2 regions of the Bacillus cereus group sp. N8 genome follow, and region 1 is predicted to be linked to the other one. Evidence: riboswitches for the same ligand, from Rfam matches in the RefSeq annotation. Region 1 holds a riboswitch; the other holds the start of a gene.

Region 1 (10,846 bases):
AATAAAAAAGGTTATCCGAAGATTATTTCGGATAACCTTTTTTTCTACAATGAAATCTTTAAATGAAATATATTTCATCTGCATCTTATATTTATATCTCTTGTTTATTCTAGTGATACATCCGATGCGAAGTGATGTAAAACGTATAAAAGGAGAGATATAAAATGAAAAAGAAACTATTACCAATCTGTGCAATGGCACTTTTAACAGTAGGATATTCTTCAGTAGCAAGCGCGGATACTGGAACAGTAACAAAGGAAGAATCAGCGCAGCTGCAACAAGATAAAGCGAAAAAAGAAGCAGCGATTAAGGAACAGCAAAAAAGTGTAGAAGAGAAAAAGCAAGCGGCACAAGTACAAGAAAAAAGTGATATGGCTAAAAAAGAAGAAGCGATAAAAGCAGGGCAAAAGAATGAAGTAAGGAAAAAAGAAGAAGCACAAGTACAACCAAAAAATGATGCGGCAAAAAAAGAAGTAGCGAAGCCAGTTGTACAAGGTGAAAAATTACCAAATACAGCATCAAATAATGTAGCAATGATGGCATTAAGCGCATGTCTTGTAGGGATAGGGACATTATTTGGTTTGAATCGTCGTAATAAAGTTAAGGCGTAAATAAAATATTTTTCTATAAAGAATGGGATAATTTCATATATTAAAAATGGTAGGTTATTCCTACCATTTTTTGCATGGAGGGATGAAGCATGAAGTTACTCAATTATATTGGTATCATATTGATGGCCATAGGGCTATTCATGGGATCGTATTACGCTGTGGAATGGTATAAAGGAAAAAGCGCTGCGCAAGAATTAACGAATGAGGAAATAAAGAGCCTTAAAAATATACAAGATACTCACCTTTCTCATGAAACGCCTGTAACTTCCAAAGTACCTTCTTCTCAAACAGAGCATAAAGAAGGAGAAAAGGTAGCGGTGTTAAATATACCGAAAATAAAGAAGAAGTTTTCTGTATATTGGGAGGCGAATGATACAACTTTGGAAAAAGGAGTTGGTATGTTCGTTAGTGATTTAACGACAACGCCATCTGGAGGGGGGCATACTGTACTAAGTGGGCACCGGGATACTGTATTTACAGATTTAGGAGAGTTAAAAGAAAAAGACACTCTTGTTTTAGAGTATGATAATAAAACTTACACATATGAAATTCAAAAGATATGGATTACCCATGCGGATGATCGGACTGTTATTATAAAAAAAGAAGAACCAATATTAACACTGACTACTTGCTATCCATTTGATTATATAGGAGATGCACCAGATAGATATATTATCGAGGCGAAGTTAACTGCTAGTTATTCAAAATGAAGTGATAGTTTTTGAAAGCAGGAGGGGATATATAAGTTATGGCAAAAAATATTTTAATTGTGGAAGATGAAGATATATTACGTGAAATATTAAAAGATTATTTTTTAAGTGAGCAATATATAGTGTTTGAAGCGAGAGACGGGAAAGAAGCTTTAGTTGTATTTGAGGAAGAAGAGGTTGATTTAGTTATTTTAGATATTATGTTGCCGGAACTTGATGGGTGGTCCGTTTGCCGAAGAATCCGTAAAACATCCGAGGTTCCTATTATTATGCTGACGGCACGTGTAGAGGAAGATGATACGTTACTTGGATTTGAACTTGGAGCGGATGACTATGTGACAAAGCCATACAGTCCTCCAATTTTATTAGCAAGAGCGAAAAGATTGTTAGAAAGTAGAAAAGTGACAAAGCAACTTTTAGAGAATGAAGATGATACATTATCAATCCACGGTATTCACGTTCATTTTCCGTCGCGCACTGTTACGGTAGATAGAACAGACATTAATTTAACACATACAGAATTTGAAATATTAGCGTATTTTATGAAAAATCAAGGGATTGTTTTAACACGGGAGCAATTGATTTCAAGAATTTGGGGATATGAATTTGCTGGTGACGATCGAACGGTTAATAGTCATATTCGTAATTTAAGAAATAAATTAGGAGAGAAAGCAAAGTACATTACAACTGTAGTACGAACAGGTTATAAATTTGAGGGGAATGTATGAGAAAAGGGATTGTACTAAAACTATTTACCCTCACAACAGCATTATGTATGTTAATTTTAGCGACGATATTTATTGGACAAACGATATTTTTTAAACAATATTATGCGAATCGAAAAGTGGAAGATATTAAAGTGAATTTAAATTCCTTCGAAAAGAATTATTTGAACTATGCAGGAAGTGCAGAAGGGATTCAGAAGCTGGAGCAGGACTTTTTAAGAGAAAATAATACGTGGATTACGACATTGGATCAGAATGGGAATTTAAAACATGTGGATGATTTTTATGTAGAGGTTACTTTGGAACGTAGGGCGGAAAAGGAGTTTGGAAAAAAGGTAATCAAGATGCCTTTGTACTATCTCATGAGTATAGATGAAATTGAAGGTGGGACACTACCTAAGTTAGAAGGACGCTCAGTCTATTTTTATGGGCTAAAACGAGACGATAGTTTTATCACATGTTATGTACATATAGAAGATTTAAATTTGAGTTGGCTGAATAAATCGTTAGGTAAAAAAATAGCTGCAAAAGAAATTCAGATGAGTGATGGGAGGCCAAAAGTTGCTCAAGATTCTAGCGCTATGGAAAGAAACAAAGTTGCTGGAGTTATGAGTGCTGAGGAACAGAAGAGGGCGGCTCAAAATTCGGACTTTAATCTAGCAGGGAAAATTACGAAAGTACAATTCCCTGATGTAAAAGGCCCCATAAATCCAATTTATAAAAACACTTTATTTTTGGATAGTATAAAAGAATTTCAATCGGATGTAGTACTAAAAGAGAGTAATCAAATAGAGTATTCAACAAAGACAATGGACTATGAAAAAAATGATATTAAATATAAATTATTACTGAAGCCAATAAAAGAAAAAGACGGATCGGTCACATATATATATGCGATGGCTTCTTTACAACCTGTAGATGAAGCTGTACAAATGGTGCAAGATTATTACATCTATATCATTGCATTTGTAGTCGTTCTCATTTTTCTAGCCTCTTTCTATTACTCTAAACAAATTGCAAAACCATTATTAAAAATAAATGATACGACGAAGAAAATAGCGCATTTAGATTTTACAGAAAAAATACCGATTACTTCAAAAGATGAAATTGGAGATTTATCGAAAAATATTAATGTACTATCAAATAAACTCCATTCGCATATTGGACAGTTAGAAGAAGATATTGAAAAGGAAAGAAAGTTAGAAAAGACGCGAAAAGAATTCATTTCTGGTGTTTCGCATGAACTAAAAACTCCGCTGAGTATTATGAAAAGCTGTATTTCTATTTTAAAAGATGGAGTAGCGGAGCATAAAAAAGAGTACTATTTTCAGGCGATGGAACGGGAAGTAGATAAAATGGATACGTTAATTTTAGATATGCTTGAGTTAGCTAAATTTGAGTCAGGTACATATAAAATGAAAATGGATTTATTTTATATTGATACAGTAATTGAAGATATATGTGAACATCTTTCTGTAGAAATAGAGAAAAAAGAACTTTGTGTTCATAAAAATATAGGTCCATTTGAAGTGATGGCAAATCAAGGCCGGATCGAACAAGTCATCGTAAATTTCATTACGAATGCCATACGTTATACACCAAATAAAGAAGATATTATTATTTCCACAATAGACGGGAAGGATCGTATAAAAGTGTGTATTGAAAATAAAGGTACCCACATTGGAGAGGAACAATTAGATAAAATTTGGAATCGTTTTTATCGCGTGGATGCAGCTCGTCAGCGTTCACAAGGTGGAACAGGGCTTGGACTTGCAATTTCAAAGAATATTTTAGAACTGCACGATGCTGAATATGGGGTAAAGAATACAGAAGATGGTGTGTTATTTTACTTCTATTTACCGAAAAAAGCGTAGACAATACATGTTACGCTTTTTTAATTTAACTTCATATTATCTTTACCTAATCTTTATTTTGGAGCAGTATACTTTGGATAGAAAATGAGGTTATGTAAGGAGTAGATTAGCCGTGAATAGCAATTTACTAGGTGTGATTGTATTTATTTTCTTTTGTGCATTTATTGTATTTATTATTGATATTACGATATGAAAAAAGAGCGCTCATTAGGCGCTCTTCTTTTCTCTATTCATTTGATAAGCACCGATGCTTTTGAATAAGCGTGGTGAAGTTGTAAATAAAAGAATTAGTAATACAGTACATAGTATGAAAGAGCCGATCATTGTACTGCCGTTTACAATTAATGAATATAAGACAGCTGATTGTCCTTTAGGTGCATATTGACCAAAGAAAATAATGCCAGCAATAAAGTGACAGAAATAACGTGCAAAGCTGCCGACAAATGTGGCAAGTATAATGTAAACGAGTGCTTTTTTGCCTTTGTTCTGTTTTGGTTTATCTTTACGACTGCCAAAATTGGAATGATCTGCATTACTGTTGTCTGAGGCAAGTGCTTTTTGAATTGGACGATAGAATAAACCAGCAAAGCCGATAAAGGCAAAGGCAACGAAGTACTCAATGAATGCTTGCACCGGTGTTAGAATGTAGGCATCACCTACGACAATTTGTAATAGTCCCCAAATTAAGCCTCCTAAGAAAGCCATTTTGAAGCCCCAGCGGTATGCGATAATAAAAATAGGAATCATTGCAAATGAAATGGAACCACCTGTTGGAAGTTTAAGTGATAATGGTAAAATGTCGATAATCATGGCGAAGGCTGCAAGAATAGCAGATTCGATCATCGCTTGTAAATTGGTGTTACGCATGTTGTCTCCCCCTAAATCCAAGTTGTACAAAAAAAAGAATAGATATCATAGGAGGATACGAAATACGTAAATAAAAAAGAGGTATGTATTTCGGACGTTTGCACAATCCCTGCGCTAGTATTAACTAACAGGTTCTAAGGGTCGGAACGAAGTGTTCCCTCTCAGCGATAAGGCTCCCCCTGTGATAACGAGATTCTTTATTTGCTATTGTTTATTGTAAGCGAAATGGATGAGAATGGCAAATGAACCTAGTATGACAATGTTTGAAATAGAATTGTAGCGAAATGTTAATAAATATGAAGCGAAAGGGTATAGTCCAAATGAAATAGAGTATGATATAATTTTTTTGAAAATAATTATCATTCTCTTCTGAGGGGGAAGGTTATGAGCTTAGTAGATATTAAAATTGGTGAGAAAGTGTTAGTAAAAAGTATTCAGTCGTTAGATCAGTTATTGAAGCGTAGACTAGCTGCTTTCGGTCTTGCGGAAGGAAGCGAGCTTCGCATAAAACAGAAAGCGATGTTTAAAGGTCCTTGTACATTGGAGTGTCGCGGACAGTTAATTAGTATTCGTCATTGTGACGCGAAAATGATAAAGGTGGAATTAGCGTGAATAAGGTTGCTTTGCTAGGGAATCCGAATACAGGGAAAACATCATTATTTAATGCACTTACTGGTTCTTATGAATATGTAGGAAACTGGAGCGGTGTAACAGTAGAAAAGAAGGTTGGTAAATTAAAAGATAAGCAAGGAACATTAATCGATTTACCAGGCGTCTATGATTTAAATCCAGTTTCACGTGATGAAGGTGTCGTTACGAATTTTCTACTAACAGACGAATTCCATCATATGTTAAATATTGTGGATTCTTCGCAATTTGAGCGAAATATGCATTTAACTTTGCAATTACTTGAATTTGGTAAGCCGGTTTCAATTGGCTTAAATATGGTTGATGTGGCGAAGCAAAGAGGAATTGTTATCAATGTAAAACGATTATCAGAAATATTAGGTGTAACAGTCGTTCCTGTCATCGCAAGAACCGGAAAAGGCTGTGAAGAATTACTTACGACTCTTAAAGAAAATGACAAAAAAGAGAAAGAACCATTCATTATTTCATATGGTGTACAAGTGGATGAAGGGATTGGAGAGATAATCGCTCTTTTAGAGATAGCGAATTATGAGCATCCAAGATGGTTAGCCCTTCAATTTCTAAGCAATAACGAAGTAGTAGAAAAAGAAATGAAAGCACTATCAATTTATAAGGAACTTGTAGCCGTTCGATCTCGCTTAGAAGAAAAACTTGATTGTACGTTAGAGGAGCATATTTACAAGACTCGTGAAGCGTATATTGAAAAGTTAAAAACAAATGTTATGAAGCATGAGAAAGAAGGGGAAATTCCTTTTTCGGAAAAAATCGATAAGTTAATTACACATAAAATTTTAGGACTTCCAATCTTTTTAGCAGTTATGTTTTTTATTTTTCAGGTTACGTTTACGTGGATTGGTACACCTTTATCTGATATGCTTGATGGATTTTTTGGAGGGCAACTTACTGATTGGGTTACAGCTGGGCTCACAAGTGTTGGCGCTTCTGACTTTATTCAAGCACTCGTTACAGAAGGTATTATTGCGGGCGTTGGTGCAGTATTAGTATTCGTTCCACAAATCTTTGCACTATTCTTCTTCATTTCATTATTAGAAGACTCAGGGTATATGGCGCGAATTGCAGTTGTTATGGATAGAATTATGGAGTTTTTCGGTTTAAACGGAAAAGCGTTCATTCCGATGATTATCGGTTTTGGATGTAACGTTCCAGGTATCATGGCTGCGAGAACGATTGAACAAGAAAAAGAACGTTTACTTACAGTTTTAGTAACACCATTTATGTCTTGTTCAGCACGTTTACCTGTATATGCATTATTTGCGGGAGTGTTCTTCCCTAATAGTCAGGCAACTGTTGTGTTCTCTTTATACGTTGCAGGTATTGTTCTTGCATTACTTGTTACAAAAATTATGTCTCTTACGATTTTGAAAGCGGAAAAATCTATTTTCGTAATTGAATTACCGCCTTACCGTGTGCCACAAGCGAAAACGTTATGGCTGAGCACATGGGAGAAAGGAAAAGGATTTGTTCGTAAAGCTGGTACATTCATTTTCGGTGGATCGGTTGTCATTTGGTTATTAAACTATGCAGGCCCATCAGGATTTGGTGTCGATATGGGAGATAGTTTCTTAGCGATGATTGGTGGATTTATCGCGCCACTATTTGCACCGCTCGGTTTTGGAACTTGGCAAGCTGGGGCATCTCTTTTAACAGGATTTTTAGCGAAAGAAGTTGTCGTTTCTACAATGGCAATTATTTATGCGGTTAAAGAAGATGTGCTAGGAAATGTAATGGGGGCACATTATACTGCTTTATCAGCGTACGCATTTATGTTCTTTGTCTTATTATATGTTCCATGCTTAGCGACAGTAGCTGTTATTAGACGCGAAACAGGATCGATGAAATGGACAATTTTCTCAGTCGCTTATCCATTAGTTGTTGCTTATGTATTAACGTTCATTATATACCAAGTTGGGTCCTTACTCGGATTCTAGAAGGAGATGTATTACGATGATGGTCAATATTATAATTGGAGCTATCATTTTTGGTTATGCAACATATACGCTAGTGAATTTTGTAAAGAGAAGTAAAAAAGGAAAATGCGCAGCATGTTCTTTAAATAAATCATGTCAGTCACAAACTTGTAGTCCGGATATGGAGCAAATTGCTCATAATAAATAGAAAAAAGCTTTGCGAATTTCGCAAAGCTTTTTTACTTATTTTTTAATTGTAACAAGTTGAGCGGATTCTACACCAACTTTTCCAGGGAACTCTTTACTAGGGTCTTTATCGAATTTTAGTACACCTACAGATTTTTCCTCACCTTTTACATTTCCGTAAGTTGTATCGTCAACAATTGCGAACATATCTGCATATGCGCGGCCACTTCCGATAATTGTGTTGCCTTCATATTTTAATTTTGCTCCATCAAGTGTAGCATTTTCTACTTTATCTTTTGCAAATAATACACCTTGGTCCGCTGTTACAGCTGGTAATTTATCAATTGCTTTTGTGTCGTCATTTTTATCGACTTTTTTCAGTAATTCTTTTTTAACAAACTCTTCACCAGTTTTTTTATCCATTACAAGAACTTTTTTATCTTCAAGTGTTGTAAGTTTCATTTTATACATATCTTTTTCTTTTACTTCTTTTTTGTTTTTATCTGCAATTTGCGTGACTTGCTCTTCTGTTCCGTATAATACAAAGCCGTTCGCTTTTTCTCCTAATAAAGAACAACCTGATAATGCTCCGAATGAAATTGCTGCTGCTAATCCGATTCCTACTAATTTTTTCATGATGATTTCTCCTTTTTATATGTTTTATAGTAAATACAGTTTTTGTATTAGTTCTGAAATGATGAGAAGCTTGTTCGTTGCTTCTGGTATTAGTGTATAAGAAATATGGAGATGCAACTATCGAGTTAGCTTACAGTAACATTACAATTATGTAATTTAGTGAAAGTACGTAAAAATAAGTTAATTTTGAGAAAATAAATAATAAGAATATAGTAGGAATACAATATTCTATCTAGAATGTCATATTATATTGTATGTATTTTGGAAATAACATGTAAGGACATCTTTGTTTTGTTATAATAAACACATAGGTCGTAAAAATGAATATTCTTACTGTAAAGGGAGATTTTTGAGTTTTCCAAGTAGCGAATTTGAAATATGAGGTATATCATAGGAGGAATTTGGATGTCTGTATTTAAGCGATTAAGAGATTTAACAATGTCGAATGTGTATTCATTAATTGAGAAAGCGGAAGATCCAGTTAAGATGACGGATCAATATTTACGCGATATGCAAGCGGACGTACAAGAGGCTGAGAAAAGTGTAGCTGCTCAAATCGCGCTTGAGAAGAAGTTTAAATTATTATTTGAAGAGCAAGAAGCACTTGTGAAAAAACGTGAAGAGCAAGCTCATATGGCTGTTCAAGCAAGCAATCTTGATCTTGCGCGTCGTGCTCTTGAAGAAAAACAAAACGCAGAGCAAAAGATGAATGAATATAAAGCGAGCTATGAGCAAAATAAAGCTGCTGCTGATAATCTTCGTGCGAAGCTAGAAGAAATGCGTAAACAATTAACAGAGCTGAAAAATAAACGTGAAACACTTGTAGCACGTGTAAATGCAGCGAAAGCACAAAAGAATATTAATCAGGCGATGTCTGGATTCGATTCAAATTCAGCAAAAGCTGGTTTAAGCCGTATGGAAGAGAAAGCTCTTCAATTAGAGGCTGAGGCAGAAGCAAGTGGTGAAGTGTACAAAAAAGAAAAGTCATTAGATGATGAATTTGCAAGCTTAAATAAAAATTCTGCTGTTGACGATGAATTAGCTCGTATTATGAAGCAGTACGAGAAATAATATAGAATAGACAAAGAAACCGACATGTCTGAAGAGAATTCATGTCGGTTTTCTATTATCTTTTAGAGGAGGTTTTGCAATGACGTGGACGAATGTTTTAGCCATGCTTGTATGGACTGGAGCAAGTGCGGTACTTTTATTTGCAATTATGTGGGTTGATTCGATTTTTACAAAATACAATGATTTAAAAGAAATAAAAAACGGGAATACAGCTGTAACAACTCGTTTCGTTATGAAATTATTCGCTCAAGGATACATTTTGTCACAATCGATTACGAAAGCGAATGACTTATGGCAAGCACTTCTTGCTTCAGCAGTTTCTTTCGTTATTTTATTAGTGGTAGAAATGTTCATTGAGTTTGTGTTAAAGAAAATGTCAGGTTTAGATTTAGAAGAAGGAACGAAAGAAGGCAGCGTAGCGCATGCGTTGTTAGCTGGTTCATTACATATCGTTGGGGCACTTATTTTAGGTGCTTGTTTATAAAGAGAAAAGGAGGGGTAGATTGTGAGCTTATTTAAGCGTATTAAAAATATAATGAAAAGCCCGGAGCCGCCAAAGCCAGAAAAGAGTCTTTTAACGTTGGCTCCTGGCGATATGATTGAAGTTTCGTTAGTAATGTACGAATTAACTGGGAAAACGAGCATGCATTCTCGCAAGGAGATCGTTTTAACTTTGCAGGACGGGAAAGATATTCGTTATTTAAAAATTGAAGACCGTGAAAATACGTATTACAAATTGTATACACCGATTGACGGTCGTTTAGATTCAATTGATGAAATTCCGACGACGATTGAAATGGATGATATAGAGTATCATATGGAAGAACAATATAATGGACGTGTTGTTGTTATGGGGAAAACGCCATTCGCTGCTTCAGAAGAACAGTACGTATGGGAATTCCAGTCTGACAACCGCAAATTATTACGTGTTGAATGGCAAAATGGTCGCACAATGATGTATGAGGGAGAAGCAATTATTCCTGCTGATGTACAAATCATAAGAGCAACATAAGGGGGGCGTAATCATGTCAAACCGATTGTTTACCATGATTAAATCGTTCGTGATCCCTATACTTGCTATCGTTACATTACTTGTTATTGCCGGTTATGCTTTATCGGGCTGTCAAAGTGGTCAGGCGAAGTCAATTCAGGACCGTTATCCGCTAGAGTCTGTCGCAAAGGATGGTAAACAAGAATCTTACGTGTATAGGGCTGCCAATCGGTCAGTTCCTGAAGTTGCAAAGGAACTTATAGCCGAAAGGAAACCGAAGCAAGCATCTAAAGAAGACGAAAATCAAATGTTTCTCGTTTATTCTGATAAAATGTATAATCTTCAAAAGGATAAAGAGAAACCATCTGATACGTTAATTGAAATAAGTAATGAAGAATTTGTTCGTCAAAATTACCAACCATCCTTCTTACAAGGATATATTATGGGGAGTATATTAAACGATATATTCGGTTCACGGAAATCATCATACGGTGATTATCGCGGATATAACGACAGACAAAATCATAAACCGGTTATCCCGGAAAGACCACCTACGAAAGAAGAAAAGAAAACCCCGCCTCCAATTACGAAGGAAGGGA
Region 2 (19,911 bases), on a different contig from region 1:
AGAGATTTTCCATAAAATGATGTGATCCTTATGTACAAAATTATTTTGAATAACCTTTACTTGTTCATCGAATAGTAACTGATCATCTTTATCAAGCGTATATTGTAACCATAGTCCTGCCGATTCTGATAAAGCTTCACGGCCCTTCGCCTCACCTGTTCCTGCCTTTGTATCTGCTAAACGGTAGGTTGCAAGTGTTCCATTTTCATTTACCATATGCCTTAAAATAAAATGCTCCGTACGGTTTCCTTGTAAAGCTGACCAAAATACAATTCCGCCTAAAGCGATTAAGAGAATAATCCCAATCCCTATATATAAACGTTTTCGCAAACTTTTCACCTCTTTAGTAAGGCTAACCTTAATTTTATCAGAACATACGCGAATATAAAAAAGACAATCCTTTAGATTGTCTTTTTTCGCATTACCCCTCACAAACCTCTTTAGAAGGTCTATATAGCGATTCCACAAGTCGATCATATTCACGACGCGTAATTTCTTTATTATATAACTTTAATAATAAATCTCTATGCTCTTTTGAAAATGCCATCTTTTTAATGACTTCAGGATACATAAGACACCCTCTCCATTTCACATAAACTTCTTCATTTCATAAACGTAACACGCTGAATTAGAACTTATGTTCGCATAAAAGATTATAAAATATTCTTCTTTAAAAAACAAACAAAATATTACCTAATATATATTTCTTTCTTTTTCAAATATTCAAAACTACGTTAACACATTCTCTTTTTTTAATGCATATATATTTTTGGCATTTTATTGAATAAATCTTCCAATTCAATCAGAAAATAATGGCAAAAAAGAAGAGGAGTATACATATGGATACCGTAACATTAGCAAGAGCATTTTTTGGTTCTTCATTAGCATTCCACATTATCTTTGCAACACTTGGAGTTGGGCTTTCATTGATGATTTTTATAAGTGAAGTACTCTATCACTGGAAGAAAGATTCCGACTATGCCATTATGGCAAAAAGATGGACAAAAGCTTTTGCGATTCTTCTCGGTGTAGCAATTCCAACTGGAACCATTGTTGGTGTGCAAATTTCACTACTTTGGCCTGGCTTCGCTAAAATTGTTGGGCAAGTTATTTCCGTGCCGTTTCAAATTGAGATTTTCGCCTTCTTTTTAGAAGCTTTATTCATGTCTATTTATGTATATGCAGCTGATAAACTACCTCCATTTATGAGATTAGTCTCGTTATTTTTCGTTATGCTTGGTGCCACTGCATCTGCCGTGCTTATTACATCAGCAAACACATGGATGAATACACCTGCGGGCTTTTCAATGGGACCAGATGGCTCAGTTTTTAACGTTGATCCGTGGAAAGCTTTCTTTAATCCAAGCTTTGGCACAAGTGCATTCCACGTCGTTATTACAGCTTATGCAGCCGGAGCAGCCGTCATCGCTTCCATCGCTGGATTTAAATTATTAAAGAAAAATTTAAGTGCGCGTGAAATTGCTTATCATAAAAAAGGATTATTGTTAGGTCTTGTCGTTACATTTATCACAGGTGCTACGATGTGGATTTCAGGACACGAATCAGCTATTGCCTTACATAAACATTCACCTGAAAAACTAGCATCTGCTGAAGCTCTGTTTGAAACGACATCACACGCCCCTTTATCGATTGGCGGGGTTGTGGATCCTAATACACTTGAACTAAACTATGCACTCGAAATTCCGAACATGCTCAGCTTACTAGTAGGACTCGATCCTAGCACCGTCGTAAAAGGGCTCAATGAATTCCCTCAAGAAACGTGGCCACCATTTTATACACATACACTTTTCAACTTAATGGTTGGAGCTGCCGCCTTTACCTTTGCAGTTGCAGCGATTGCTCTCTTGTATTGGTACTTTGTTTATCGAAAAAAAGGGGCGGAGTTACCGAAGTGGCTTCTTTGGGGCACTGCAGCATGCGGACCAGTTATGATGCTCGGTATTGAATTTGGATGGATTTTCAGTTGTAGTGGTCGTCAGCCATGGACAATTTATGGCATGCAACGCACAATAGATGCTTCTACACGCGCTGATTTCGTCGGACCTTTATTTGTTCTATTCATCATTTTATATATCGGACTCGCTATTTTAACAGTCTTTGTACTACGGACATTCTTTAAGAAACATCCGTTAAAGAATGACTTACATCACCAAGGAGGCGATTCTCGTGCATGAGGAAAGTATTGCAATCATCATCTTATGGGCTCTTATTTTCGTATATAGCATACTCGGGTCCATTGATTTTGGAGCTGGTTTTTGGGGCATGGTATACGCTAAACATCCGACGCTCGCTGCCAAGCTTGCTAATCGGTACTTATCACCAACTTGGGAAGTAACAAATACGTTTCTTGTCTTTGTCGTTGTCGCTTTTCTCGGTTTCTTTCCAAAAGCGGCCTTTACCCTTGCAACCGTTATGTTCGTACCCGTTATGTTAATTTTAGTACTCGTTGCGATTCGCAGTACATTTATGGTATTTGCTTACTCCCTGCCAAAGTACCAACACCTTCTTCGAATTATTTCAGGTATTACTGGGCTCTTAATCCCAGCTCTATTAATTACCGTTCTACCCGTTACAGAAGGTGCCTATATTACGATGTCTGAAGGAAAAGAAGTGCTCCTTTATGGAAAGCTTCTTTCTAGTCCTGTTATTTATTGTTATATGCTCTTTGGACTAACTTCGGAACTATTTCTATCATCTCTCTTTCTTGCTGATTTTGCGAGAGAACAAGGTTCAGAAGATGCATATAGAATTTATAGAAGAAATGCCATCATACTTGGTCCTGCAACGCTCGTGACTGCTATTATCGCTCTCGTTGTAATGGACCCTGAAACACACTGGCTTATGCAAGGCTTAATAAAGCAATTCCCATGGTTTACAGTCTCTATCGTTTTATTTGTTATCGGATATTCCTCCCTTTGGTGGACAAATAAGAAATATGGCACACTAGGATTTCCTCGCATTGCAGTTTTAGCTGTCGTCGCTCAATATGCATTTGCAAGCTACGCTTACGGCGTCGCCCATTTACCGTATATCATTTACCCGGACGTAACTGTATTTACAAGCTTTACGACGGTCGAAACATTCTATGCACTTCTTATTCTTTACGCAATCGGAATTGCAATTTTACTACCCGGATTCATTTTCTTCTGGAATTTATTCTTGAAGGATCGAACTTTTTTGAAGGAAAAATAATAAAGTGAAACTTTAATCAGTGGGGGGTTTTGTTCATCCCCCACTGATTATTAGCCTGCACCAATCGGGCGTTTACGGGCAGTAAGGCTCCCACCTAACTTCTTTGCTCCAGCCGAATTTTGAGGTGGGAGTCTTACTGCCCGGCAAATAGCGGGATAAACGAGGGGCATTCGTACATAGAATGCCCCTCATTTATTAGACGTCTATCCTAATAGTTATTACACTACCACTGATACTTGTCCTATAGCTCAAAAAACACATATTCACTCCATTCCATTATATGTCTAGTTCTTCTTATTTCCTGCTGAATATACTACCAATATAAACTTGAGACAAGCTACATTTGTTCAAGGGAAAATAGAAAGGTAGGTTAAATATGAGCATTGAAATATGGATTACTATTATTGTATTCTTCTTAACGATGATTGTTATCTTTTGGCGACCTCGTGGTTTAAATGAGGCGTGGCCGGCAGCAATTGGCGCTGGTATTATCCTCATTACTGGACTTGTATCAAAGCCAGATGTCATGGACATTATAAGTAAAATTGGAGGCGCCTCCATAACGATATTAGCGACCATCGTTATGGCAGTTATATTAGAAAGCTTCGGCTTCTTCCATTGGGCTGCAGCAAAACTCGCAAATTTAGCGAAAGGTTCCGGACACCGCTTATACTGGTATATTCAATTACTATGTTTTCTTATGACCCTTTTATTCAATAACGACGGTAGTATTTTAATTACAACTCCGATTTTAATTCTTCTTCTAAAAAATCTTCAATTAAAACCTCACCAACAAATTCCTTATTTATTAAGTGGCGCTTTAATCGCTACTGCATCTAGTGCACCAATCGGTGTAAGTAATATCGTAAACTTAATTGCATTAAACATCGTCCATATGACTCTTTATATGCATACTGCTATGATGTTTGTACCTGCAACATTAGGATTATTGTTTATGTCATGGCTCATGTATACAGTTTTAAAGAAAAAACTTCCGAAAAAATTACCTGTTTCTTCATATGATATTGAAGAAATTTTCTTCACAAAAAACTTTCATCCGTTAAAAGGGAAAAATTCTGTTGATACGAAACAAAAACGTACAAAATTTATGTTAAAAGTATTAGGCTTCGTCTTCCTTATGCGCTGTCTTCTATTCGTTGCATCCTTCTTATCCATCCCAATCGAAATTGTTGCTGTACTCGGTTCAGTCGTTCTTCTCATCTGGAGATGGTACTACCTACGAACAAACCCTATCGATATTTTGAAAAAGACACCGTGGCACATTTTAGTTTTCGCTTTCTCTATGTATGTAATTATTTACGGGCTTCATAACGCAGGATTAACAGCAGCACTTGTAAGTTGGCTCGAACCAGTTGTAAGTCAGCATCTACTCTATGCCAGCTTTGCGATGGGCGGACTTGTATCAATCCTCTCTAACGTCTTCAATAACCACCCTGCCCTTATGATTGGTACAATCACATTAACAGAAATGGGACTCGATCCAGTCACATTAAAAACGATTTATCTCGCAAATATCATTGGTAGCGACATCGGTTCACTATTATTACCAATCGGTACGCTAGCTTCCCTCATTTGGATGTATATCCTGAAACAAAACAAAATTAAAGTGAAATGGAAAGACTATTTAAGCGTATCTCTCATCGTTATCCCACTCACAACAGTCGTCACATTATTCCTCTTATACTACTGGGTACAGCTATTCTTCGCCTTATAGACAATAGAAGCCCCCTTTGCTACCGTCTTAGCAAAGGGGGCTTCTTCTATATTTAAGTTAGGTACAGTGTGATCAATCAAGTAAAGAGGTGTAACGTGTTATTGATATAAGTGACTACCAGTTTCTTTGAATTCTTCCGCTTTCTCTTTCATTCCTTTTTCAATTGCTTCTGTCGTTTCTAAATCATTTTCTTTCGCATATTCACGAATATCATGTGAAATTCTCATACTACAAAACTTCGGTCCACACATTGAACAGAAATGAGCTGTTTTCGCCCCTTCTGCTGGCAATGTTTCATCATGATACTCCATTGCGCGTTCAGGATCTAAAGATAAATTAAATTGATCGCGCCAGCGGAATTCGAAACGCGCTTTTGAAAGTGCATCATCACGCTGATGAGCCGTTTTATGCCCTTTCGCAAGATCAGCCGCATGCGCAGCGATTTTGTACGTAATAACCCCTTCGCGAACATCATCTTTATTCGGTAAACCTAAATGTTCTTTCGGAGTTACATAACAAAGCATCGCCGTTCCAAACCAGCCGATCATCGCAGCCCCAATCGCTGATGTAATATGGTCATAACCTGGTGCAATATCTGTCGTTAACGGCCCAAGTGTATAGAACGGCGCGCCCTGACAAATATCAAGCTCTTTCTCCATATTCTCTTTAATTAAATGCATCGGTACATGCCCAGGTCCTTCAATCATAACTTGCACATCATGTCTCCAAGCAATTTTCGTCAACTCACCAAGTGTTTCAAGCTCAGAGAATTGCGCTTCGTCATTTGCATCTGCAATCGAACCTGGGCGTAATCCATCTCCAAGAGAGAACGAAACATCGTACTGCTTCATAATTTCACAAATCTCTTCAAAATGAGTATATAGGAAGTTTTCTTTATGATGGAATAAACACCACTGCGCCATAATCGAACCACCACGCGAAACAATACCTGTCGTACGCTTTGCAGTAATTGGAATGTAGCGAAGTAATACGCCGGCGTGAATCGTAAAGTAATCAACGCCTTGCTCCGCTTGCTCAATTAACGTATCACGATACACTTCCCACGTTAAATCCTCTGCAATTCCGTTTACTTTTTCAAGCGCTTGATAAATGGGCACAGTTCCAACTGGTACAGGAGCATTACGAATAATCCACTCACGTGTTGTATGAATGTTTTTACCTGTAGATAAATCCATAATCGTATCTGCACCCCAGCGAGTCGCCCACGTCATCTTCTCTACTTCTTCTGCAATAGAAGAAGATACGGCAGAGTTTCCAATATTCGCATTTACCTTCACATGGAAATTACGTCCGATAATCATCGGTTCTGCTTCCGGATGGTTAATATTCGCTGGTAAAATCGCGCGACCTTCCGCGATTTCCTTACGAACAAATTCAGGCTCTATCCCTTCACGAATCGCAACATATTCCATCTCAGACGTAATAACGCCATTACGTGCATAATGCATTTGCGTAACATTTGCACCTTGCTTTGCTCTAAGCGGCTGGCGATCCATTTGCGGGAAAACAGGTGTATGTTTCGAAGCCACTTTCACACCGTCATCCTCTGGTTTCACTTCACGTCCTTCGTATGCTTCTACATCTCCGCGCTCCAGGGTCCAAGAATGACGCGGCGTTGGAATCCCCTTTTCCAGCTCCACTTTATAGGCAGGATCTGTATAAGGTCCACTCGTATCATACACACGGATTGGCGGATTTGGGACACCGTTCGTTTCGCTTTGTGCAATCTCGCGCATCGGTACCTTCATACCTTCACGCGGTCCATCCACATATACTTTCTTACTTCCTGGTAAACTCGATTTCAATTCAATTTGCTCAGCTGAAACAGATTGTTTCATAACTTTTGTTGCCCCCCTGTACGTGACAAGGACGAGATATGGCCAGCGTATGCCAAAATAAAAAGAGCCAGGTCCATAAAAAAACAAGGACCTGGCTCATAAAGGCATAATTATGTAAAGCCGTTAACTTCCCTACGCTGGTACGAGCCAGATCAGGTCCAAAGGGTTAAGAAGTTCACGCGCTTCTCTCTCAGCCTACGCATACGTTAGGCACCCCTAGTTTATCACTGATTTAATTTTCAATACTTTCCCATCATACACGATAATCTGAAAAATGCAAAGTCTATTTCTTTTGCTGTTTAAGGAATCATCCAAGTTAAATAATAAGCCTGTACATAAGTCATAATCCCAACAATAATTACGAAGAATAAACTATGCTTCACTGTAAAGCGGAACAGATCTGATTCTTTCCCAGCAAGACCAACTGCCGCACAAGCGATTGCAATCGATTGCGGAGAAATCATTTTACCTGTTACACCGCCCGTTGTATTTGCTGCAACGAGAAGCACTTCAGGCACGCCAATTTGCTGTGCTGTAATTGCTTGTAAATTCGAGAACAGTGCGTTCGCTGACGTATCTGATCCTGTTAAGAATACGCCGATCCAGCCTAGGAATGGTGAGAAGAACGGGAATAACCCGCCAGTTCCTGCTAGTGCTAACGCTAATGTAGAAGATAAACCCGAATAGTTTGCGATAAATGCGAATCCTAATACGAATCCGATAGATAGAATTGGCATTTTTAGTTCGTTTAACGTTTCTTTAAATGTTGCTACTGCATCTTTTGCACTCATTTTTAAAATAAAGATAGAAATGATACATGCAATTAAAATCGCTGTTCCAGTTGCTGATAAAATATCTAATTTCAGGACTGCTTCATAAGGCGTTGGCTTATTTACTATCGGCTCTGCTTTCATTACTAAATTGTGCAATCCTGGAATTTCAAACTTAACTACAAGGCTTTCTAAAGCCCCTCCTGGAGCGAATAACGCCTTAAAGAAACTTTGGCTCCAAATCACAACCATCACCGTTAAAATAATGAACGGAGACCATGCTTTTACTACTTTTCCTACTGTTAGTTTCGGCATAGATGTCGCAGCCGTTGCTGCTACTTCACTATTTGCTTGTTTAGACTGATAGATTTCTTTCGGCTGCCAAACTTTTAAGAAGAGCGATAAACTTACTAAACTTACAAGTGCCGATGTAATATCCGGAAGTTCTGGCCCTAAGAATGTCGCTGTAATAAACTGCGTAATTGCAAATGAACTACCCGCTACAAATAGAGCAGGCCATGTTTGTCTTACCCCTTTAAATCCATCCATTAAAAATACGATAAAGAACGGAACAAATAATGATAAGAACGGTAATTGATGTCCAGCCATTTGTCCGATTTTATGCGGATCAATACCAGTTACTTGTCCAGCTACTGTAATCGGAATTCCCATCGCTCCGAATGCTACTGGTGCAGTATTTGCGATCAAACAAAGACCAGCCGCATATAAAGGATTTAAGCCAAGACCTGCAAGAAGCGCTGCCGTAATCGCTACTGGTGCACCAAATCCTGCTGCTCCTTCTAAAAATGCTCCAAATGAAAAACCGATCAAAATAACAAGTAAACGATGGTCATTCGTAATTGATAATACAGATGCACGAATAACATCAAATTGACCTGTTTTCACGGAAATTTTATATAAAAATACTGACATAATAATAATCCACGCAATTGGCCATAATCCGTATAAGAAACCGTATCCGGTCGCTGCCATTGCCATTGTGAATGGCATTTTATAAGCGAATAAAGCCACTAAAATTGTAAGTACAACTGTAATAAATCCTGCCACATACCCCTTCATGCGGAAAACTGCTAAAGCTAAGAAAAAAAAGATAATCGGAATAAGTGCGACCGCTGCAGAAACCCAAATATTCCCGAACGGATCATAAACTTGTGTCCATGTGTTCATTGTTCTCTCCCCCTCAATAATCCCCTTTTAAATAAACATAACCCCATCAATAGGCTATCAGGTCATCATACCTTTAAGTCTAAAATAAAAAACGTTTAAGAAAACGTTTTCATTAATTTTATCACAACAATTTTCATTTAAAAAGATTTTTTTGAAGATTTTATCATTTAAAACAGAAATCTTACAAAAGAGTCACGTTCTTGTAATGTTAATCGATAGGAAGCTCGCCAAATTTACTGCATACTAAAGGTATAAACAACGGACATTACTTATGAGGTGATATATATGAACGGAAACAAAATATTAGCAGCTTTATCATACTTTAGTGTACTATTCGCGCCTATCTTATTCCCTATTATCGTGTGGATTGTAGGCGATTCGGAAACAAAACCACATGCAAAACGTGCTCTATGGACACATATCATTCCAAGCATCGCTTCATTTATTGGATTAGTTATTTTAGGAATTATGGGCATCGGATCTGATCAGCCAGATGTAACACTTGGAATCGGAGCAATGATTGTTCTATGTATTTGCGGAATCATTAGCTTATACTACTTCATTTGGAATATCGTAAAAGGTGTTAAAGTGCTGAAAGCTTAACTTTAAACAAACGTTTGATTAAAAAGAAACTGTCGCATGATGATAAATGAAAATTTATTAGCGATTCGACAAGGAATATCGACTTAACTACAAAATGCGACAAGCATAACCTACCTATTAATAAGAAAAAACCGTCCCAAAATACCTTTTGGGACGGTTTCTTTATCTTCTGCGTTTCTTCTTTTTTCTCATCATTTTCTTTCGGCGTGTGTTCACTTTATCCGCTATAATGTGGAGCGTACTCGCCACTACAATACCCATTACGAACGTTACAATTTCAACCTCATATTTCTTCGCAATTTCTATTAAATTCCCATCGAGTGCGATTACATTTAATAGGAATAAAAACGGAGAAAATACGATTAACATGTATGCGATACGAATAATATCACCAATTATAATCGTATGTGTGAAGAAGGAACGATGGGGCATTACGCTCCTATATGGATACCAAAAAATACGGAGTAACCCCCATTTATTATACGCATTACTATACGTATCTAAATCAGGTGTTAAAAATGAAGTACCTACTAAAAATCCGATTGCAAAAGTTAATAAAAAATCAAAATTTGTTAATCCATACGAAAAGAGCATAAACAAAACAACCGGAAGGGATATTAAGTTTATTTTCGTATGCGTTCTTCCTGATGGCATAATGCACTTCCTCGCTTACGTTCGCCCTGTCACTCTATGACAGTTCTCACCTATTGATCTAATTTCTGATCGATAAATGATGTGTCTATATCCGAACCAAACCATTCTGCCAACTTCACTCGTGCCTTATCTTTCACATCTTCATTAACGTATAACGACGCTTGTAATAATGCAGCCGTTAACGCCCCTAAATCATCCGTATAACCAACTCCAGCAATGAAATCTGGAATGGCATCAATCGGTGCAATGAAATAAGCAAGTGCTCCAATTACAATAATTTTCACTCGTTTTGGAACATCAGGTCTTTGCAAAACGTAAAACAACAATAAACTCGCATAAATTACCGACTGCCCTGCCTGCTTCGCAACATGTTTTATTTTTTTCCAAAACACTTCAACTGAAAATTTTTGTTTCATTTAAAAGCCTCCCTATTTTTCAAAAAAAATAAGCTACAATATGTTATCAGTAAACGTTCATCAAAATTACACATAATCTATCAATGAAATTTCATTGTAACAAACAAAACCAAAAAGAACAAGTGTTCGTTAATTTTTCTACATTTTCCTTCATATAATAGTTTTCTAGACACCGATTTTAAAGTTTCTATTCCATATTTCTCAACAAAAAAACTTTCAATTTCACTTAACATTCTTTTCTATTTTTGTTATATTTTCTAGTTGACGGGTATATAAACGAATGTTAAAGTTTTCTCTGGTAGTGACAAATCACATACAAAAAATGTAAAATGTTATAGTGTTTCTCAGAAATGAATTTTGTTGTATAATACAGAAATGACGTTATGCTTATGAGCAGCAAAAGAAACCAGAAAAGGGTATGCATAGTTAAAGTCGTATATGGGTGAATATAGAAGCTCTAATTATGGCAAAAGAAACTATGTATTTTTTATTTTAACATTTTTCGCTCCAAAATCGACCAAGCCTGATAGAGAAAGGGTGGAAATGAATGAAAGAAACCTTGAAATCACAATTTCAAAATGTGCGTTTCACTTTATTCGTAGCTTTGGCCGTATGGCTAAAAACCTACATCATTACACGCACTAGCTTTGATTTAAAACTTGAATCTTTCATGCAAGAATTCATTTTATTCATTAGTCCATTAGCAGCATCATTACTGTTTGTGGGACTTGCATTATTTGCAAAAGGTAAAAAACGTAACTATATAGCACTAGGAATTAACTTTATCTTAACGTTCATTCTCGTTGGTAACGTAATGTTCTACGGATTCTACAATGACTTCGTTACTTTACCAGTACTAGGACAAACGTCTAATTTCGGAAGTTTAGGTTCTAGTGTGAAAGAATTATTTAACTACAAAATCATCCTTGCATTTGCGGATATTATCGTCTTCTTCGTTCTATTGAAGAAGACGAAAAATTTTGCACCGACAGAGCGTGTAGCACGTCCGATGCGTTCCCTATACTTCGTATCAACAATTGCTATTTTCTTCGTAAACCTAGGATTTGCAGAAGCTGAGCGTCCAGAACTATTAACACGTTCATTCGACCGCGTTATGCTTGTTAAAAACTTAGGATTATATGTACACCAAGCATACGATCTTGGCTTACAAGCAAAATCAAGTTCGCAAAAAGCATTTGCCGACGGTAGTAAGTTACAAGAAACAGAAAACTATGTAAAAACAACACAAAGTAAACCAGATCCAAATATGTTCGGTACTGCAAAAGGGAAAAACGTAATTGTTGTCTCTCTTGAGTCATTACAAACATTCTTAATTGGTGCAACAGTTAACGGACAAGAAGTTACACCATTCTTAAACCAATTTGCGAAAGAAAGTTATTACTTCGATAACTTCTTCCATCAAACTGGTCAAGGGAAAACATCTGATGCTGAGTTCTTAGTAGATACTTCGTTATATCCGCTAGACCGTGGCGCTGTATTCTTCACACACGGTAACAACGAATATACAGCAACTCCAGAAATTTTACGTCAGCAAGGGTACCACACATCGGTATTCCACGCAAACAACGCAACATTCTGGAACCGTAACATTATGTATCCGGCACTTGGTTATGATCGTTACTACAACGAGCTTGACTACAAGATTACGCCAGAAACAAAATTAAACTGGGGATTAAAAGATATCGAATACTTTGATCAGTCTATCGATATGTTAAAAGAAGTGAAGCAACCATTCTATACTCGCTTCCTTACTTTAACAAACCATTACCCATTCACTTATGATGACAGTACGAAATTAATCGACGAATACAATTCAGGTGATGGCGTATTTGACCGTTACATGGTAACTGCTCGTTATTTAGACGAAGCAATGAAACACTTTATTGAGCGTCTAAAAGCTGAAGGCATCTACGACAACTCTGTGATCGTATTCTACGGTGACCATTATGGTATTTCTGAAAACCATAACCGTGCAATGGCACAGTTCTTAGGAAAAGAAGAAATTACTGCATTTGACCATATGAACTTACAAAAAACACCGATGTTTATTCACGTTCCAGGTCAAAAAGAAGGTAAAACAATTTCAAAACCAACTGGTGAAATTGACATTAAACCAACTATTCTAAACTTACTTGGTGTAGATTCTACGGATCAAATTCAATTCGGTCACGACGTATTCTCACCAGACAATAAAGGATTCGTTGTTCTTCGTGACGGTAGTTTCATTACGGATAAGTACATGTACACGAACAGTACATTCTACGACCGTAACACTGGTGAAGTTGTACAATTACCGAAAGAAGAATCTCAACCACTAATTGATCGTGCCCAAAATGAATTGAACATGTCAGACAAACTCATTGAAGGTGACTTACTTCGCTTCTCTGAAAGTAACAAGATTAAAACTGGTGAAGTAAAAACAGCTATTAAAGAAGAAAAGAAGAGCGCTGAGTAATCTCAGCCTCTTTTTTTATTTTCTGCTATCCTTCCTCTCCTATTCATTAACTTTAAAATTACATAACCTTCACCGAATATTTACACTACATTAATGAAGTATCTTTATAATAAAATATGTAAACGAGGTTTCACATATTTCTTATCTCTCATCTGTAATAAGATCCCTTTGAGAAATATGTGCACCATTTGTTTTCAACTTTCTTATGATTGTCTTACTAAAACTTTTAATAAGAAGATGTCCCTACGAAAGATAGCTACCCTCCTTGTGCAGCATTCAATACGAATGTTGCTTTTTTTATTTCAAAAAGCAGGATTCTCATTTACTATTTTCGAATTTGTATATACAAAATGCTATAAAGTGAAACTTTAATCAGTAGGGGGGTGTTCATCCCCCACTGATTATTAGCCCGCACCAATGGGGCGTTTACGGGCAGTTCATCTCCCACTTAACTTCTTTGCTCCAGCCGAATTTTGAGGTGGGAGTTTTACTGCCCGTTAACGCGGGGTAAATCACCACTACTTCTCTATAATTTATAAATACATATACGTCATATGAAGAGAATTGCTCACATAAAAATAACTAGAGTGCTTTTTATTCATGTACTAACGAAAGGATGGGACGAAAATTGGCATACGAAAAATTTGTACTATGGAATGATGCAGTTATTGATACAACAAAACATAGCGCGTACATAGAACTTGAAGAAAGAGGCTTGCAGTTTGGAGATGGTGTCTATGAAGTTATTCGCCTATATAAAGGGAACTTTCACTTATTAGATCCGCATATCACAAGGTTATATCGCTCCATGGAAGAAATAGAATTATCACTTCCTTTCTCAAAAGCAGAGCTTATTATCCTACTTTACAAACTAATTGAAAGTAATAATTTCCACGAAGATGGTACTATTTATTTGCAAGTATCTCGTGGTGTACAAGCCCGTACCCATACATTCTCATATGACGTCCCTCCGACAATCTATGCCTATATTACAAAGAAGGAAAGACCAGCTTTGTGGATTGAATATGGTGTACGTGCTATATCAGAACCAGATACGCGCTGGCTACGCTGTGATATCAAATCTTTAAATTTATTACCCAATGTATTAGCTGCTACGAAAGCTGAACGCAAAGGTTGTAAAGAAGCACTTTTCGTACGAAACGGTACTGTAACTGAGGGGAGCTGTTCTAATTTCTTTCTCATAAAAAATGGAACTCTTTACACACATCCAGCCAATCACCTTATTTTAAATGGCATTATTCGTCAATATGTCCTTTCCTTAGCGAAAACCCTTCGCATTCCAGTACAAGAAGAACTGTTCAGCATTCGCGATGTTTATCAAGCAGATGAATGCTTCTTTACGGGAACGACTATTGAAATTTTACCGATGACCCATCTCGATGGAACTGCGATTCAAGATGGGCAAGTTGGGCCTATTACAAAATTACTACAAAGTTCATTTTCTCAAAGCCTTTTAAAATCTAACAGCACATCTTACTAAATCCGAATAATCTTCTCATTTTCTACATCAAATATATGTATTCAAATGGAAATCAAGGTGTAGATTTATACCTTGATTTTTTCTTGTAATCTTTTTGTCATATTCAGATTCCCGCATAAGTCTTGACAGTAATCGACATGCTCTTTAGAATTTTTAACAGTTGGTAAATATTTCTTAACTACATTACAGACAGAAAGGAATCGACAAATTATGAAAAAATACCTTGCCGGTCTTGCGGCAGTGTCTGTAGCAGGAGGAGCAGCACCTACACTTGATAGCGTTCAAGCTGCCCCTGAACAAAACACACAAAAAGCTGCTACACAAACTGTCCAAGCTTCCGCATCAAACAGTTCATCTTATACGGTGAATGCTAGCGTGCTACATGTTCGTGCAGGATCAAGTACTTCTCACGACATCATCTCTCGCGTTTATAATGGTCAAACATTAAACGTAATTGGAGAAGAAAATGGTTGGTTCAAAATTAACCATAATGGGAAAACAGGTTATGTGAGTGGTGAATTTGTATCAAAAAATGGAGAAAAAACAAATAACAATGTAAGTACAGGTGGAAACAATAAAGTTACTGCTGATGTATTACGTGTACGTACCGCTCCTAACACTTCTAGTTCTGTTTCAGGACGTGTATATGAAGGACAAACATTAAACGTAATTGGTCAAGAAAATGGTTGGGTGAAAATCAACCATAATGGACAAGTTGGCTATGTAAGTGGCGAATTCGTATCTGGTGTTTCTTCTAATGCAGGTTCTTCAAACAACAATACGAATAATACTGTAAAACCAGCAAGCGGAAACTATACAGTAAACGTATCTTCCCTTCGCGTTCGTACAGGTCCTAGCACTTCTCATACAACTATAGGTTCTGTGAAAAAAGGACAAGTCGTACAAGTCGTTGGTGAAGTTCAAGATTGGTTCAAAATCAATTATGCAGGACAAACAGCTTACTTAAGCAAAGACTACGTAACAAAAGGCGGTTCTAACGAAAACGCCACGCAAGGTAACAACCAGGAACAAAACAATAATGTAACTGTTCAAACTGGTGGCACTTACGTCGTTAACGCAACATCACTACGTGTTCGTACGGGCCCTGCTACTTACCATAGCGTAATTGGTGGCGTATTAAATGGTACGAAATTAAACGTAGTTGGATCTGAAGGTAGCTGGTTTAAAGTTAATTATCAGGGAAAAACTGGCTATGTTAGCAGCGAATTCGTAAAATTCGTTAAAGGTGGCACTACTACTCCTGAACAACCTGAGCAACCTAACCAAGGTGCAATTGGCGACTACTACATTAATGCTTCTGCACTAAACGTACGTAGCGGCGAAGGTACAAATTATAGAATCATAGGCGCACTTCCACACGGACAGAAGGTTCAAGTAATCTCTGAAAACTCTGGATGGAGCAAAATTAACTACAATGGTCAAACTGGTTACATCGGAACACGTTTCCTATCTAAAACACCAGTTGGGGGCGCAGTAGATAATAAGCCTAACGACAACCAAAATAACAATCAAAACAATAACAACAATAATACAAACAATAATAGCGGTGACAGTTCTTCTATTCTTGCATACGCAAAATCTATGCAAGGCGTACCATACGTTTGGGGCGGTACTTCTGCTAATGGTGTTGACTGCAGTGGTTACATCTATCACGTATTTAAGAAATTTGGTCATAACATTAGCCGCCAAAGTGTTGCAGGATATTGGAGCAGCTTACCACAAACTTCAAGTCCACAACCAGGTGACTTAATTTATTTCAAAGACACTTATAAAGCAGGTCCTTCTCACATGGGTATCTACCTTGGCGGCGGATCGTTTATCCAATCTGGAGATAAAGGTGTAGCAATCGTTTCATTAAACAACTCTTATTGGAAAAGCCATTTCTTAGGGTATACAAAAGCACCTTAAGTGATAGTTTCAGAGCCTTCTAGTTTACTAGAAGGCTCTTTTTTAAAGGGCTCAATATAGTAATCCCCTTTCATTCTCTCTACGCAAAAATTATGCGTTCATTTCTCTATTTCATACACTATATTCTATAAAAATTATCCAAAACGTTATCATAATGTATATATTTCCACAAAAAACATAACCTATTTCATGTCGATTCATTTTATATGTGTTTTTTCAAAGAATTTTCTTTTTATTTAAACTTTTCGTTAGACGTTTGACCTCCGATGTCCATTATGATACGTTACTTAAGATGTTATATTCGCAAAAGTATAGACAACTGGTTTATACACTTTTTTACTATGAGGAAGGAGCATACACTGCATGAATGTTTTATGGGGAATTGGCGGCGTGATTGGAGTATTAGCAATCGCTTTCTTATTATCTTCCAACCGCAAAGCTATTAATTGGCGCACAATTTTAATCGCGCTAGCATTACAAATGTCATTTTCATTTATCGTATTACGATGGGATGCTGGAAAAGCAGTTTTAAAACACGCTGCTGACGGTGTTCAAGGATTAATTAATTTTTCTTACGAGGGAATTAGGTTCGTTGCTGGGGATTTAGTCAACGCAAAAGGACCTTGGGGATTTATCTTCGTGATTCAAGCACTACTTCCAATTGTATTTATTAGTTCATTAGTTGCAATCTTATATCATTTCGGCATTATGCAGAAATTTGTTAGTATTATTGGTGGCGCATTAAGTAAACTTCTTGGAACTTCGAAAGCAGAAAGTTTAAACTCAGTAACAACTGTATTTTTAGGACAAACTGAGGCACCAATTTTAATTAAACCATACTTAGCACGTTTAACTAACAGTGAATTCTTCACTATTATGGTAAGTGGTATGACAGCTGTTGCCGGATCAGTTCTTGTCGGCTATGCAGCAATGGGAATTCCGTTAGAACACTTATTAGCAGCAGCAATTATGGCAGCTCCATCAAGTTTATTAATTGCAAAACTAATTATGCCAGAAACAGAAAAAGTAGATAATAACGTTGAACTTTCTACAGAACGTGAAGACGCAAACGTTATCGACGCAGCTGCACGTGGTGCATCTGAAGGTATGCAACTTGTTATTAACGTAGCAGCAATGTTAATGGCTTTCATCGCATTAATCGCTTTATTAAATGGCTTATTAGGATGGGTTGGTTCTTGGTTCGATATTAAACTTAGCCTTGATTTAATCTTCGGTTACTTACTATCACCATTTGCAATCTTAATCGGGGTTTCACCGGGTGAAGCTATACAAGCAGCAAGCTTTATCGGTCAAAAACTTGCAATCAACGAATTCGTTGCATACGCAAACTTAGGACCTCACATGGCAGAGTTCTCTGCAAAAACAAATCTGATTTTAACATTCGCAATCTGTGGTTTTGCAAACTTCTCTTCTATCGCAATTCAATTAGGTGTAACAGGAACATTAGCTCCTACTCGCCGTAAACAAATTGCACAATTAGGGATTAAAGCAGTTATCGCTGGTACACTAGCGAACTTCTTAAACGCAGCAGTTGCAGGTATGATGTTCCTATAATTTAATGTAAAGTCTCCTCTTTAAAAGAGGAGACTTTTTTGTATACCATAAATATATTTTTCGAATATACTAAACAATTAATATTTAGATTATATGTTACAACGATTAGTATGTCTGTTTATCTTTTTTGCAACGAAAGGAATACTATTTGATGTCACACTCTAAAAAAAGAATTCCAGCTACACGGTCCATTTATTAATAATTGTGCATACTACAAATATCCTACATGAATCATCTTTAAGGAGGAAAGTTTCGTGAAAGATAAATCCTATAAAGTCCTTTCTATGTGGATTTTGCAAATTTTATTTTATTTTACTACTGTACATGTGACGAAATATGAGCACGCGCTCATTTTTACAATTATATATGTCATCATAAATGTACTATTCCTATTTTTAGCTGATAAAACAGCATTTATTTTCTTTATACTGGGAACGATTATTTCAGTATTCTATTTATTTTATGAAGCGTGGCTTTACTTATGGAGTACATCAGATCAATGGGAATACATCATTACCCACTTCCTGATGGCAGCTAACTTCTTCCTTGTTTATATTTCAACCCACTTATTAAAAAAGGTTATCCTTAAAAATAGAGAGCTAACTGAGCGAGTGCTTGAGCAATACATTGGAGAATCCAAATTATTAACAAGACAAGAATTCGAAAGACGACAAGCATTATTAAAGACTGCGATGAATCGCCGCAATGAAACAGGCATTATTATTTTCTTTGATTTCACTTCCTTTAGTAAATATACGAAGGAAAGTGTCATGGATCGTGTAGCTTCATTATTAGTTGATACAGTAAGAACTAACTTTGACCTTGCTGCTGAATATGACAGCAACACATTAGTCATTTTATTACAAAACACAAATGAAAATGGTGCTGATATTGTAATGAACCGTCTACAACCAAAAATGGAGCAATGGCTTACCGCTGAAGCAATTCAAGATATTAAAATAAAACGAGAACAAATCAACACAAAAGGACAAACACCATTATGATGACACTCGTTATACTCCTTTTATTCCTTCTGTTCTGCGTACTCGTATTTTGGATTAGCATCACATTTTCAATTAAATATGTACTTATTTTTACTGCCTTTCTATTCTCAGGCCTACTCGTTTACTACTCTCTCTTAACACTCGCGGGCTTAATTCATCGAAATAGTAAACGAAAAGATCGTACGCTAGAACATTATCCAAGTGTAGATATTTTAATACCCGCCCATAATGAGGGCGTCGTTATTAAAGATACATTAGAAGCGATGGCAAAGATTGAATACCCAGGCAAATTAAACGTTTATTTATTAAACGATAACTCTCAAGATGAAACACCTGAAATTGGCGATGATTTCGACAAAGCTTATGCTCATATTCATCACATTCGTGTACCACCTGGCGAACCGAAAGGAAAATCGCGTGTATTAAACTACGGTCTTAGCATTTCAAATGGTGAATATTTCTGTGTTTACGATGCAGATAATCAACCTGAACCACATGCACTACGAATGCTCGTAGAACATGCTGAAACCATCCAGGATGCCGTTGGAGCAGTTGGACACGTTCGTACAGTAAATGAAAAGAGAAATTGGCTCACACGAATGATTTCATTAGAATTTCAGATTTTCCAGCTCCTTATGCAATCTGGACGCTGGCTATTATTCCAAACAGGCTCACTGACCGGAACAAACATGCTCCTTCGTCGTTCCGCATTAGAAGAACTTGGCGGCTATGATCCTTACGCAATTGCAGAGGATGCCGAATTAACATTGAGAATTACCCAAAAAGGCTATCTCTTACCAATCGTCCCGGAATCGATTACATGGGAACAAGAACCTGAACATTTAAAAATCCTTATTAAACAACGTACACGTTGGCTTCAAGGAAACTTATATATTTTAGAAAAAATGTTTTCTTCGCTAAGCTTCTTTAAAGGAAAGCTACTCGTCCACTCCTTACAGCAAGTTTTAGTATATGTCGTATTTTGGCT

What was found. A riboswitch is a leader RNA that binds a small molecule or an ion and turns the genes downstream of it on or off. The one in region 1 is predicted to bind thiamine pyrophosphate.
Positions count from the first base shown of each region.
Region 2: another riboswitch for thiamine pyrophosphate. It lies ahead of thiC (phosphomethylpyrimidine synthase ThiC); the one in region 1 lies ahead of thiT (energy-coupled thiamine transporter ThiT).

Region 1 is NZ_JAEHBK010000064.1:361-11,206, reverse strand. Features, by position in the region: partial or broken gene JDS80_RS29525 (C39 family peptidase) at 1-1, shown strand, start outside; gene JDS80_RS29520 (LPXTG cell wall anchor domain-containing protein) at 165-611, shown strand; gene JDS80_RS29515 (class D sortase) at 701-1,321, shown strand; gene JDS80_RS29510 (response regulator transcription factor) at 1,360-2,049, shown strand; gene JDS80_RS29505 (sensor histidine kinase) at 2,046-3,920, shown strand; gene thiT (energy-coupled thiamine transporter ThiT) at 4,128-4,787, opposite strand; TPP riboswitch at 4,876-4,977, opposite strand; gene JDS80_RS29495 (FeoA family protein) at 5,172-5,399, shown strand; gene feoB (ferrous iron transport protein B) at 5,396-7,384, shown strand; gene JDS80_RS29485 (FeoB-associated Cys-rich membrane protein) at 7,401-7,571, shown strand; gene JDS80_RS29480 (lipoprotein BA_5634 family protein) at 7,607-8,185, opposite strand; gene JDS80_RS29475 (PspA/IM30 family protein) at 8,591-9,256, shown strand; gene JDS80_RS29470 (DUF350 domain-containing protein) at 9,336-9,740, shown strand; gene JDS80_RS29465 (DUF4178 domain-containing protein) at 9,762-10,268, shown strand; gene JDS80_RS29460 (DUF4247 domain-containing protein) at 10,282-10,846, shown strand, end outside.
Region 2 is NZ_JAEHBK010000029.1:15,865-35,775, reverse strand. Features, by position in the region: gene JDS80_RS25315 (transcriptional regulator) at 1-330, opposite strand, end outside; gene JDS80_RS25310 (hypothetical protein) at 422-571, opposite strand; gene cydA (cytochrome ubiquinol oxidase subunit I) at 840-2,195, shown strand; gene JDS80_RS25300 (cytochrome d ubiquinol oxidase subunit II) at 2,188-3,213, shown strand; gene JDS80_RS25295 (arsenic transporter) at 3,590-4,948, shown strand; gene thiC (phosphomethylpyrimidine synthase ThiC) at 5,047-6,807, opposite strand; TPP riboswitch at 6,920-7,035, opposite strand; gene lldP (L-lactate permease) at 7,107-8,765, opposite strand; gene JDS80_RS25280 (magnetosome magnetite crystal formation protein family) at 9,051-9,368, shown strand; gene JDS80_RS25275 (metal-binding protein) at 9,531-10,022, opposite strand; gene JDS80_RS25270 (YkvA family protein) at 10,073-10,438, opposite strand; gene JDS80_RS25265 (LTA synthase family protein) at 10,986-12,914, shown strand; gene JDS80_RS25260 (D-amino-acid transaminase) at 13,531-14,415, shown strand; gene JDS80_RS25255 (C40 family peptidase) at 14,626-16,344, shown strand; gene JDS80_RS25250 (NupC/NupG family nucleoside CNT transporter) at 16,708-17,919, shown strand; gene JDS80_RS25245 (diguanylate cyclase domain-containing protein) at 18,174-18,923, shown strand; gene JDS80_RS25240 (glycosyltransferase family 2 protein) at 18,920-19,911, shown strand, end outside.